3 regions of the Roseibium sp. MMSF_3247 genome follow, and region 3 is predicted to be linked to each of the others. Evidence: riboswitches for the same ligand, from Rfam matches in the RefSeq annotation. Region 3 holds a riboswitch; each other region holds the start of a gene.
What was found. A riboswitch is a leader RNA that binds a small molecule or an ion and turns the genes downstream of it on or off. The one in region 3 is predicted to bind S-adenosylmethionine.
Positions count from the first base shown of each region.

Region 1: it holds a riboswitch for S-adenosylmethionine, as region 3 does, so the genes downstream of both, metA (homoserine O-succinyltransferase) here and RBB44_RS04875 (O-succinylhomoserine sulfhydrylase) in region 3, are expected to answer to the same signal.
Region 2: it holds a riboswitch for S-adenosylmethionine, as region 3 does, so the genes downstream of both, RBB44_RS03305 (hypothetical protein) here and RBB44_RS04875 (O-succinylhomoserine sulfhydrylase) in region 3, are expected to answer to the same signal.

Region 1 covers NZ_JASHII010000004.1:110,158-114,349, reverse strand. The annotation lists gene RBB44_RS14455 (glycerophosphodiester phosphodiesterase family protein) at 1-129, shown strand, start outside; gene RBB44_RS14450 (GNAT family N-acetyltransferase) at 227-1,552, shown strand; SAM-I-IV-variant riboswitch at 1,661-1,780, shown strand; gene metA (homoserine O-succinyltransferase) at 1,815-2,732, shown strand; gene RBB44_RS14440 (HIT family protein) at 2,838-3,266, shown strand; gene RBB44_RS14435 (glutathione S-transferase family protein) at 3,337-3,996, opposite strand; gene RBB44_RS14430 (AzlD domain-containing protein) at 4,082-4,192, opposite strand, start outside.
Region 2 covers NZ_JASHII010000001.1:740,923-745,114, forward strand. The annotation lists gene RBB44_RS03290 (group III truncated hemoglobin) at 1-282, shown strand, start outside; gene RBB44_RS03295 (hypothetical protein) at 295-513, shown strand; gene RBB44_RS03300 (acyl-CoA thioesterase) at 744-1,100, shown strand; gene RBB44_RS03305 (hypothetical protein) at 1,101-1,397, opposite strand; SAM-I-IV-variant riboswitch at 1,438-1,561, opposite strand; gene RBB44_RS03310 (ABC transporter ATP-binding protein) at 1,622-2,335, opposite strand; gene RBB44_RS03315 (ABC transporter permease) at 2,337-3,575, opposite strand; gene RBB44_RS03320 (efflux RND transporter periplasmic adaptor subunit) at 3,572-4,192, opposite strand, start outside.
Region 3 covers NZ_JASHII010000001.1:1,079,898-1,084,089, reverse strand. The annotation lists gene RBB44_RS04885 (helix-turn-helix transcriptional regulator) at 1-52, opposite strand, end outside; gene RBB44_RS04880 (putative quinol monooxygenase) at 144-497, shown strand; gene RBB44_RS04875 (O-succinylhomoserine sulfhydrylase) at 520-1,719, opposite strand; SAM riboswitch at 1,763-1,842, opposite strand; gene RBB44_RS04870 (2'-deoxycytidine 5'-triphosphate deaminase) at 1,969-3,105, shown strand; gene RBB44_RS04865 (YigZ family protein) at 3,113-3,679, shown strand; gene RBB44_RS04860 (glycoside hydrolase family 3 N-terminal domain-containing protein) at 3,826-4,192, shown strand, end outside.

The DNA of each region.
Region 1 (4,192 bases), on a different contig from region 3:
CCCAGCATGATGAAAAAGGTTTTTAGAACCCCAATCATGACGTGGACAGTTCGGACACCGGGACAGTTGGAAGTCGCGAAACGGTTTGCCGATCAAATCGTCTTTGAGGGCTTCGATCCGGATCAATAACGGACGAGCATTCCAGGAACGGAATTCCCTCTTGCGGCGCAGCAAAGCGGCTCTACATTCTGATAAACAATCCTTTATGGCGGGCCGACACACTGACATGACGTCTTCTATTTCACCGGACAATGAACAGCCGCAAAAACCAGGCGCCGGTGATACGGAGACGACGCTCTCTATTAGACTTCTTTCATCCTTGGCAGATGTGCCGGCTGACAAATGGGATGCGGTTGCCAATCCCGGCTGGATCCTTGGCGAAGGCGGACAGCTGGCGCGCGCGCAAGACGCTGTTGCGTCTCAAGATCTCACTTCCGCGCTAGCCCCTGAAGCTGATTCAAATTCTGAAGAAACAGACTTCAACCCTTTCTTATCCCACGCTTTTCTGGAAGCATTGGAGGCATCCGGCTGCGCGACACGCCAGACTGGATGGATGCCACGGCACATGGTTCTGGAGGATGGTAACGGCGCGGTTCTGGGAGCTGTTCCCGCTTACTTGAAAAGCCATTCCCAGGGCGAATATGTCTTCGATCATGGTTGGGCCGACGCCTTCTACCGGGCGGGTGGCGACTATTATCCAAAACTCCAGATATCGGTCCCGTTTACTCCGGCGACAGGCCGCCGGTTTCTGACCAGCCCCAACATCAACCGGGAGGCCGGACTCCAGGCACTGGCGGCTGGCCTTGTACAGGTTTGCCAACGCACCGGCGCCTCCTCGGTTCACGCGACTTTTTTGACTAAACCGGAATGGGACTCGCTTGGCGATCTCGGTTATCTGAGGCGCACAGATCAGCAGTTCCACTGGGACAACAACGGCTACGAAACCTTCGACCAGTTTCTCGGCGACCTCGCCTCGCGCAAACGCAAGGCGATCAAAAAGGAACGCCGCGAAGCGATCAGCGCTGACGGGCTCGAAATCGAATGGGTCACCGGCAGCGATCTGACAGAAGCGCATTGGGATGCCTTTTACGGATTTTACATGGATACGGGCGCTCGCAAGTGGGGCCGCCCTTATCTCAATCGTGCCTTCTTCTCGCTGATCAGTGAGCGGATGGCGGACCGCATTCTTCTGGTCTTGGCAAAACGCAACGGCCGGTATGTCGCCGGAGCCCTCAACTTCATCGGATCAGAAACCTTGTTCGGCCGCCATTGGGGCTGCACCGAACACCATCCGTTCCTGCATTTTGAGCTGTGTTACTATCAGGCAATCGACTTTGCCATTTCCAAAGGCCTGAAACGCGTCGAGGCTGGCGCTCAGGGAGCGCACAAGTTGGCTCGCGGGTACCTGCCGCAAACGACCTATTCTGCCCACTGGATTGCCCATGAGGGCCTTCACGACGCAGTCGCAGACTTTCTGGAGCAAGAGCGGCGCGCCGTTCAACGCGAAAACGAAGCGTTGGCTGAACATGCCCCCTTCCGGAAAGGCAGCTGAACCTTCCATTTGCCACGCGACTGAGATCCAACAACAATTTGCGTCTTTCACAAGATCGGCATTCGTCTGCACAGGGCTTGCCGGATCGCGTCCAATCCATTACCTAGGGACCATCATCAAGAGTTGGGACAGATGCCCCACGCCAACCTGCCGATCCGGGCAAGGTGGTTCTTCGAACAGAAGATGCGGCCGTGAACTTCAAGTTCAAAGGCAACGAATCGGATCGAAGAAAGGCATCTGTCTCTGGTTACAGGACGCGCAAATGCCGATAAAAATTCCAAACGATCTGCCCGGCCGCCCCATTCTGGAATCCGAAGGCGTGATGATCATCCAGGAAGCGGATGCCATGCGTCAGGATATCCGCCCCCTGCGCATCGGTCTTCTCAACCTGATGCCGAACAAGATCAAGACAGAGACCCAATTCGCACGCCTTCTCGGCTCCACCCCGCTTCAGATCGATCTGACTCTGGTGCGCATGACCAACCACGTGCCCCGGAACACGCCAACGGAGCATCTGGAAGCGTTCTATCGGCCCTGGGAAGAAGTCCGGAACGAGAAGTTCGATGGGTTCATCATCACCGGCGCCCCGGTCGAGAAGCTGCCGTTTGAAGATGTCGGATACTGGCAGGAAATGCGCGATGTGCTGGATTGGACCCAGACACATGTTCATCGCACGCTGACCATCTGCTGGGCGGCTCAGGCGGCCACTTATCACTTTCATGGCATGCCGAAATATGCGCGAGACGACAAGGCAACGGGCGTCTACAGGCAACGTACGCTCGCACCGGCCTCGCCGTATCTCCGCGGGTTTTCTGATGATTTCTGTCTGCCCGTCTCACGCTGGACGGAAACCCGGAAGGCCGACATCCCAGACGGCAGCAATCTGATGGTGCTTGCGGAAGATGACGAGACCGGTATGTGCCTCCTCGACGACCCGGAGCACCGCTGCCTGCATATGTTCAATCACATCGAATATGACACGACATCTCTGGCGGATGAATTCGAGCGGGACAGCCAGGTTTCTGACACGCCGATCCGACCGCAGAACTACTTTCCGGACGATGATGCCACCCGGCAGCCGGTGAATCGCTGGCGGGCCCACGCGCATCTTCTGTTCGGTAACTGGATCAATGAGATGTATCAGTCCACACCGTTTGATTTGAACAATATCGGCGAATAATCGGACACTGCCGGGCGGTCACAACCCTTGTTGTCGAACCGCCTGGCGGAGTACTATGTCCGCAGACATTCGAAGACTTTTTCCCTTTTAGAGGTACGCATGCCGATCGAAACGCCCGCCTACGACGACCAGAACATCTTTGCCAAAATCATGCGCGGAGAGTTGCCGAGTCACAAGGTCTATGAAGACGACAAGACGGTCGTGATCATGGACATCATGCCGCGCGGTGACGGACATGTGCTGGTCATTCCGAAGGCTCCATCCCGCAACATTCTGGACATCGCGCAAGAGGATCTGAACGCAGTGATGGCCACGGTCCAAAAGATGGCCCATGCCGTGATCAAGGCTTTTGGGGCAGATGGCACCACCATTCAGCAGTTCTCTGAACCAGCCGGCGGTCAGGTGGTGTTTCACACCCATGTCCACATCATCCCGCGCTTTGACGGCGTGAAGTTGAAGCCGCACACCGGTGAAATGGCTGACAACGATCTACTTGCCGAACAAGCCGACAAGATCCGCGCTGCGTTGAGCTAAGCCTCAAACCCCGCGACACTTCTCCGGAGGCAGGGCCTTGTGCCTCCGGATTTGACGACGAGGCCTTGGCTCAACTCGCGGCGGAGATCCCTGCCGGGTTCGCAGCGGCCTCCTGCGCTGCATCGAGCAAGGCCTCATCTTCCAAGACACGCTGAAAACTCGGCCGTGCGGTAACTCTCTCGGCATACTCGGTAAAGACCGACCAGTCCGGCACCAGACCGAACATCAAGGTCCAGCGCAGAGCAGATCCCCAGAAGATGTCTGCTGCGGCAATCTGATCTCCGAGGAGATAGGGCGCTTTATCAAGCTGCGCCGCTAGAGCCTTCATCACGGCGTCATAGCTGCAATACGGCGCGATCTGCTGCGGTATATCCGTGTTGAACGCCTTGTTGACCACGGCGGGCTCAAAGGACGCAGCATAAAACGCCATCCACCGCAGATAAGCGCCACGCCGCGGATCTCTCAAACCTGGTGTCAGTTCTGCCTGGGTATAAAGATCAGCGGCATACAAGGCGATGGCAACAGATTCGGTAATGACCGCCTCACCGTCTTGAAGCGCCGGCACCTTCCCGAGGGGATTGATTTTCAGATACTCCGGCGACTGCAGGTCACCAGCTTTCGCATTGTGTACTTTCAGCTCGTAATTGGCACCGAGTTCATCCAGCAGTACGCGGAGCGTGCTGGCGCGGCTGCGCGGTGCATAATGAAGGACGAGTTTGTGATCGGTCATGGCGGGGCTCCTTTGATCCGGTGTGGCCAGTTGGCCAATGCGCGCCATGTATCAGCCCCCTGCTGACACCCCTCTGTCAGGAGTGTCAGGAGCCCAAGACCCACCATCCAGTCAGTAGAAAAACAACCGCGGACAGCACACCGACGATCACGCGCTGGCCGAGCGCCAAGAAGCAGACGAACCCGAAGGCCGCGGC
Region 2 (4,192 bases), 340 kb from region 3:
CACCTTGAGAAGATGGAACGGTTTTGGCAGTCCGTTCTCCTGAAAAACGGGACCTACAAAGGCAAGCCGGTTCCGGAACACCTGAAACTAAAGGAAGTGGTCAGCTCGGATTATGGCGACTGGCTCGACGTATTCCGCCCGGTAGCACGCGAGATTTTTGTTTCGGACGTTGCCGAAGAGATCATCGCCATTGCCGAACGGATTGCTCAGAGCCTGTGGCTCGCAACGTTCGGTTTTGCCGGCAGTACACCGCCGGCGGAACTCTTTACTGAACAAGCCTGATAGGAGGGGCTCATGTTACCGGCAATCGTCTTGGTGGCCGAAGGTCTGGTTGTTTTGTGGTTCGCGGTCTTCATCGGAATGATGGTGTCCATGTACCTGGATTCCAGATCCATGCCTTTGCCACGCCTCGATCTGGCGGGGCGAACGCTGATTGGCAGCGCCAAACTCGCCTTTGCGGTCGGAATGACCGCATTGGCGGCACTGACTTACTACGAAATCCCAGTATTCTAAGTTTGCAGGAGACACTCATGTTCAGTTCAAAATGGGCACATCGTGGCTTACCCATCCTGTTGATCTGGATTGCAGCACCAATGCCGCTTTGGATCATGGCCATTCTGATGCTGATTATCTGATTGATAGCGTTGTGTTTTGAAGCGGTTGGGCTAGGCTCGTTAAAACACGAAACTGGAGCGACCGCTTTGAGTGAAGAAACACCGCAAGGGGAACTGACCCTCCGGACAATGGCAATGCCGGCCGACACCAATGCATCTGGTGATATCTTTGGCGGGTGGGTACTTTCTCAGATGGATCTCGCCGGTGGGATTGCCGCGGGGCAAAGAGCGCAGGGCCGCGTTGTCACGATCGCAGTCGACAAGATGAAATTCATCCGCCCGGTCCATGTCGGAGACGTCTTGTGTGTTTACACAAGCGTCGGCCGCGTCGGGACAAGCTCCATGGAAATCAAACTGGAAGCCTGGGCTTTGCGCCACCGTTTCGGCGGCCGGGAAAAAGTCACCGAAGCGATTTTCACGATGGTCGCCGTTGATGACCAAGGCAAGCCACGTCCAGTCCCCAAGGACACTCCGGCTCCGCAGTAATCAGGCGCGCAAGGATCTGCGCGCCAGCAGGTCCGCAAACAGCTCCTCATCGACCGCGCAAATGCAGCCATTGGCCCAAAGGCGCAACAAGGCCTGTAAGCGGTCGACCCGCTCATGCCGGGTCAACCGGCGTTTGTGGCGTGGCAGTCCGCCATACACCCGAATGGTCTTCATGCGGGCCAGCACACAATCTTCTGCGGTAGATTGCCAGATCTCGGCCGCTGTCTGATCGGCCTCTTCGGCGTCCTGGTATCTGATCAACTCGGCAGCTTGTCCGGCCAGTGCGTCTTGAAACAAAAAATCCTCCATCGGTTGCCCGAGGAGGACTGGCGCATGAAAACTACCGCTTCGTTGCCGCGCAGCCTCTTTTGAGTGTCTGGACGGCCGCATCCCTGTTGCGGAAACCACCTTGCCCGGTCGGCAGGTTGGCGAGGGCGCCAGCCCTTCTCTTGATGATGGCGGGCTTATGCCATGGGTTCCGTTTTTTGGCAAGTCATCCAAGAACCGAAGGACAACAACGGTTATTGATTGCGGTCATAGTCGATTTTTCCATCGACCAGATGAATGCGACGCTGCATACGGCCGGCAATATCCATGTCGTGCGTAACGGCTATCACTGTGGTTCTTTGTTGATCGACAATCGATTGAAGCGACATAAACACCTGCTCTGTCGCGACAGAATCGAGACTGCCGGTCGGCTCGTCTGCAAGGATCAGGTCCGGCGCATTGGCAAGCGCTCTTGCAACGGCGACGCGTTGACGCTGCCCGCCGGACAATTGGGCAGGTTGCCGGTGCAAAAAGTCCTCCAGGCCGAGATCTTCCAAGAGACCCGCCGCGCGGTCTTTTTGCTCAGCTGCAGCCAGAGCGCCGAGTTTTTGCATTGGAATCATAACGTTTTCCAGAGCGGTGAATTCCGGCAAGAGAAAGTGGAACTGGAAGACAAAGCCGATCTTTTCCAGCCGCAAGTGAGCCATTTCGGTCTTCGATAGATCGTGCGTCTTGCGGCCGCCAATCAAGACTTCGCCCTCCGTCGGCCGGTCCAGAAGTCCAAGCAGATACAATAGAGACGATTTTCCGGAGCCCGATGGGCCGGTGATTGCGACGAACTCCGATGAGCCGATCGAAAACGAGATGTCCTCTACAAGGGTGACCGGAACTACGGCCGGGAGAATGCGGGTCAAGCCTCGCGTTTCCAAAAGTGGGGCAGGGGTGGCTGGGGTTGGGGCAACGTTCATGTCAGGTCGCGCCCCGGATGATGTCGACAGGATTGAGCGCGGCGGCCTTTCTGGCAGGCACAAAACCGGCAATGCCCGCAGACAGAAGCGCCAGACCACTGGCGATCATGTAATGCACATGAGAAAAGTATATCGGCAGACGGGTCATTTCGATGTCGGTGGTGACCTCGAATTTGATTGTTGCAAGATAACTCGACAATCCAAATCCAAGTGCAGACCCGACAAGTGCTCCGAGCACACCGATCACCAAACCCTCCAGGACGAAAATCTGTTGGATGTCGGGTTCCGGAAACCCCAGCGATTTCAGGATGGCAATGTCCCGGGCCTTTTCATGCACGATCGTTGAAATGATGTTGTAGATCCCGAAACCGGCGACCAGAAGAATACCGCCGACAGCGGTAAACATGATCACGTTGCGGACAAAGAAAGCCTCCATCAGCCCTTCATTGGCCTCTTCCCAGGAGATTGACTTGTAGCCCAATTGCCGCTCGGCCCTTGCAGCAACTGCGACGGCTTCATCGATGTTTCTCAGCCGGATCGTGATGGCGTTGATGATGTCGGGTTTTTCCAAAAGGATCTGGACGGCTTTGAGAGGCGCATAGGCGAGGCTTTCGTCGCTGGTGGTGATCCCGGTATGGAACAGGCCAACAATCTTGAACCGTTTCGCGACCCCGTTTGCTGAGGTCAACGTGACCGTGTCTCCAAGGTCAGCGCCAAGTCGTTCGGCTGCCTTGTCGCCTAGAACCAATCCGTTGGAGGTTGTACCGAGGTCCTCAAAGGCCCCCTCCCGGATGTCCTCGCCAATGTTGGACACAAGAAGTTCCTGCTTTGGGCGGACACCAATCAGCGTCATGCCGATGTCCTGACCGCTGTAGCGCAGCACAGCCTGACCCGTCAGGCGCTGTGCGATGTCGCCGTCAACCCAATCTCGCAGCGACGCTAACGCTTCCGTAGGATTGCGGATCCCACGCAAGTCCTCCAACGGCCGCAAACCGCGAAAGGCAACAGCATCATAAACGGAGCTGGCCGGTTGGGCTGTTGGCGTCCGCTTATCATCCTTGATCTCCACATGCGGAATGGCGTCGATTAAGGTTGCCATGAAGTCATGTTGAGAACCCTCCATGAGGGCGGCCATGGCAATGGAAAACCCAACACCGAGTGCAACACCAAGCGTGGAGACCACCGTTTGCCGGAGCCTGTTGCGCACATGGGTCGCAGCGATGCGGAGCTGAAGGATCATTCTGGTGTGCCCTCAGCCACCGGCTCCACCTTCTGGCCATCAGAGAGATCGTCGCGAAACGGCAGGAGAACAGCATCTCCGTCAGCAAGACCGTCGAGAATTTCGACAGCGCGGGTTCCGGTAATTCCTGTTTCGACCACTATAGTTTCAACGGTGTTGCTGCTGGAAACAGTCTGAAGCCGCTGACCATCGAGAGCGGCCACCGGTACGAGCACCGTTTCCGGCTTTTCAAGAGTGACTATGTTGATTTCAGTTGTCATGCCGATGTGAAGTGGCGTGTCCTTTGGAAGATCCAAATAGACGCGGTAATTCTTCAGCACCGGATCCCCTTTGGGCGTGATCCGGGCAACGGTCGCAGTGAGGTCTTGCCCCGGAAAGGCGTCCGCGCGAACCAACGCTGTTTGGCCCGCGGCGACTTTTGGAATGTCCTCCTCATTGACTTCTGCGACAAGTTGCAAGGGTTTGGGCTGGCCGATCCAGAACAGGATGTCACCGGGTTCAGCGACCTCGCCGACAGACCCGTCCTGCCGCAAAACCACGCCATCCATCGGCGCGACGATCCTATAGTCCCGCAGGCGTTCTGTTTGTGCGGCTATAACGGCATTGACCTGGACAAG
Region 3 (4,192 bases):
CCTTTCCCAGGTCCAGATCGACCGGCTCCAGATTGTCGTCCTTCTCTCCCATCTCATCCCTCATGCACCACTAGATAGGTAAGGCTTGCATCTTACCTTTTATTCACCTAGGTACGACACACATCATACCTAAGGAGATCTCCATGTCCAATCCCGACTTCGCGCTCCCGGAACCCGACGCCGATGAAACCGGTCCTTATGCGCTGGTCGGTCAAGCCCGCGCACGGCCCGGTTCTGCTGAAAAACTGGAACAAGCACTTGTTGCGCTCGTCACCCCGACACGGGAAGAGACAGGCGCTCTTCAATATCACGTGCATCGCGACCGGGCCGACCCGGATCTCTTTGTCTTCTATGAAGCCTGGGCGTCTCTGGCAGACCTAAAGGAACACCTCCAGATGCCGTACATTCAACAATTCCTTGCAGGCCATCAGGAGCTTGTTGACGGAGAGATGCAAGTCACCTGGCTCAAAATGGCCAGCCCTTATCCGGGAGCCTGACCTCAATAATTGAGCTGGCGGACTATATCGCCGCCAGTGCCTTTTCGACGTCCTCAAGAAGATCCTGCGGATCTTCCAGACCAACAGAAAGGCGCAGGATGCCGTCGGTAATGCCAAGCTCGGCGCGGGCTTCCTCACCGATCGACTGGTGGGTGGTCGTTGCCGGGTGGGTGATCAGGCTTTTGGCATCACCGAGGTTGTTAGAGATCCGGATCAGGTCCAGCGCATTCACAAACCGGAATGCAGCCTCCTTGCCGCCCTCGATTTCAAGCGCCACCATCGTCGAACCACCGCGCATCTGACGCTTGGCGATCTCGGCTTGCGGGTGATCGTCCCGCCCCGGGTAAATCAGGCGTTTCACCTTGGACTGACCCGCCAGGAAGTCCGCAATCTGGCCGGCACTGTTCGTCTGCTGTGCCACGCGCAGCGGCAATGTTTCGAGCCCCTTTAAGAGCACCCAGGCACTGAACGGGCTCATGTGCGGGCCAGTGTGTTTGACAAACGGCATCACCTCTTCGGTGATCCATTCTTCATCGGACAAAACAACACCGCCGAGACAGCGCCCCTGCCCGTCAATATGTTTGGTGGCGGAATAGATCACCACATCCGCGCCCAGGCTCAGAGGAGACTGGTACATCGGCGTCGCAAACACGTTGTCGACGATCAGGCGCGCACCTACCGACTTCGCAATTTCCGCGACCGCGGCAATATCGATGACTTCCAGGGTCGGATTGGTTGGGCTTTCCAGAAACAGCGCCTTGGTGTTCGGCTTGACGGCCGCTTTCCACTGCTCGATGTCCGTGCCATCGACGAGCGTGCTCTCAACACCAAAACGCGGCAGGAGGGTCTCACAGATGTAGCGGCACGAGCCGAAAAGGGCCTTCGCAGCAACCACATGATCCCCCGCCTTGACCGACGCCATCAGGGCAAGATTGACTGCGGCCATGCCGCTGGCGGTTGCCCGCGCAGCTTCCGCGCCTTCCAGCATCTTGATGCGGTCTTCGAACATCGCGACGGTTGGGTTGGCATACCTCGAATAGACAAACCCCGGATCTTCACCATTGAACCGTGCTTCGGCCGCTTCCGCACTGTCGTACACAAAACCCTGTGTCAGGAACATCGCCTCGGACGTCTCGCCGAATGGTGAGCGGGTGGTGCCGCCATGAACGAGTGCGGTTGCAGGGCGCCAGTTGGTTCCGGCGGTGTTCTTGGTGTCAGTCATGTCGATGTTCGCTCCAAACGAAAAAACCCCAGCCTCAAGACCGGGGTTTGCACCTCCGGCCTTTTTAGCGACTTGTTTAACGTGGCTGCAAGCCGGCCGGCCCAAATCACCACGAGGTGACTTTCACTTAAGCGAAAATGGGCTTTCGGTCAATCTACCTCCCCCTTTTCCTGAGATTGGCCAGAAAGAGAGTTGGCGGGGCCAGCCGCATCCGTTAAGGACGTTAGACGAAGATTGCAGGATGAATTGATGAACGTATCAGCGGACCAAAGCCCCACAGGCAGCGCATTGATCGCAGCAAGCGGAATTTTGCCCGAGCGAGTCATTCAGGCGATGTTCGCAGCGCAGGAGATTTCCGCCGCGCAGCCCCCTGTCAAAGGTCAAATCCAGCCAGCGAGCCTCGATCTGCGCCTTGGAACCGTTGCTTACCGGGTGCGCGCAAGTTTTCTGCCCGGTCCGGACATCAAGGTGGCGGACCGCTTGGAGCAGCTGAAGCTTCATACCATCGATCTTCAGGACGGGGCCGTTCTGGAAACCGGGTGCGTCTACATTGTTCCCTTGCAGGAAAGTCTGGCGCTGCGGCCCGACATTTCGGCAACGGCCAATCCAAAAAGCTCCACCGGGCGTCTTGATGTGTTCACCCGCGTGATTACAGACAATGGCCAGGCATTCGACACCATACCTGCGGGCTACACCGGACCGCTTTATGCAGAAATTTCACCGCTCACGTTCCCGATCCTGGTGCGCTCCGGCTCCCGCCTCAGCCAGATCCGGTTCCGGCGGGGACAATCGCTGATCCCGGACGCTGATCTTCAAGGCATCCACAAATCAGAAACCCTGATGAGCGGCGGCAACGAACGGATCGGCGGCGGCGTGCAGCTGTCCATTGATCTGGAGGGCGAAGGCCCGGGCAGCCTGATTGGTTACCGCGCCAAGCATCATTCCGGGCTGATTGACGTTGATCTGGTCGGCGCTCAAGACCCGCTTGATTTCTGGGAACCGATCTACCGCCGCCAGAATGCTGAACTGATCCTTGATCCGGACGCTTTCTACATACTTGTCAGCCAGGAAGCCGTTCACGTCCCGCCAGACTATGCCGCCGAGATGGTGCCGTTCGATCCACTGGTCGGGGAGTTCCGGGTGCATTATGCCGGTTTCTTCGATCCCGGCTTCGGCCATGCCGGCGCCGGCGGTGTAGGCTCTCGTGCGGTTCTGGAAGTCCGCTCCCATGACGTGCCCTTTATCGTGGAACACGGGCAGACCATCGGCCGCCTTGTCTATGAACACATGGCCGAACGGCCCGCGACACTTTATGGCGAGGGCATCGGCTCCAACTATCAGGGCCAGGCCTTGAAGCTCTCCAAGCATTTCAAGGCCTCAACCTGAACACTGAATGTCCTTGAAAACCATCACCCGCGAATACGAAGGCTTTCTGGAAGACCGGAAGTCCCGGTTCCTGGCCTTTTTGGTGCCCATTGAGCAGTTCGACACCCGTCTGGAAGAACTGCGCAAGGAACACCGCAAGGCCAATCATATCGTAACCGCGCACCGGCGGCTTCTCGATGATGACCGGATCGAGGAAAGCGGCAAGGACGATGGTGAACCGGCAGGCACGTCCGGCATGCCGACCTTGCGCGTCCTGCAGGGCGCAGACCTGATCAATTGTGCGGTGCTGATCGTAAGGTATTTCGGCGGTACGAAGCTGGGCGGCGGAGGCCTTGCCCGCGCCTATTCAGGCGCTGCCCAAGACGCGATTGCGCATGCTGAATTGGTGCCGTTTCAAAAACTCTCCCGGAAAAGATTAAGCGCAGACTTTGCATCGAGTTCCGATTTGGAACGGAAAATCACCGGCCTCGGACTGGATGTGGTCTCGCGCGACTACACCGAAACGGGTGTCGTTCTGATAGTGGAAGGGCCGGAGGATCTCCTGGATGCCCTTGACGGCAGCGCGGACGGTTAAAACTCCAGGCCCAAGCCGCAGTCTGCTGACACGATGTTTATCGCCCGACGATCGATAAGATCGCTTTCTCACGCCCGCGGCGCTACCTTGGCAAAAACAGAGGATCGGCATCCGTTGTCTGGAGTGGAGTAAAAGGCTTGTTTTCAGTGACGAAACGATCTCTGGCCTTGACTGCCATGCTGCTGTTCTTCCCTTTTCTCCTTGCAGCGCTGTGGATTACCCTCTTTCAAGCCGGACCTAATCGGCTCATTTCCGGTGGGCCAGAAGCCAGCGCATTGGAGCAGAAAGTCGGTCAACTGATCATGGTTGGGTTTAACGGCACCAGCCCGACTGATCCGGGTGTCATGGCTGTCAGCGGCCATCTTGAAAGTGGCCGCATCGGCGGCGTTATGCTGCTTGGCCGCAACATTCTAACACCCGACCAGCTGACCACCTTGACCCGCCACCTTGCCGATCAAGGTTCCGAGTCTTCGGTGTTGATCGCCGTTGATCAAGAGGGCGGCCAGGTGCAGC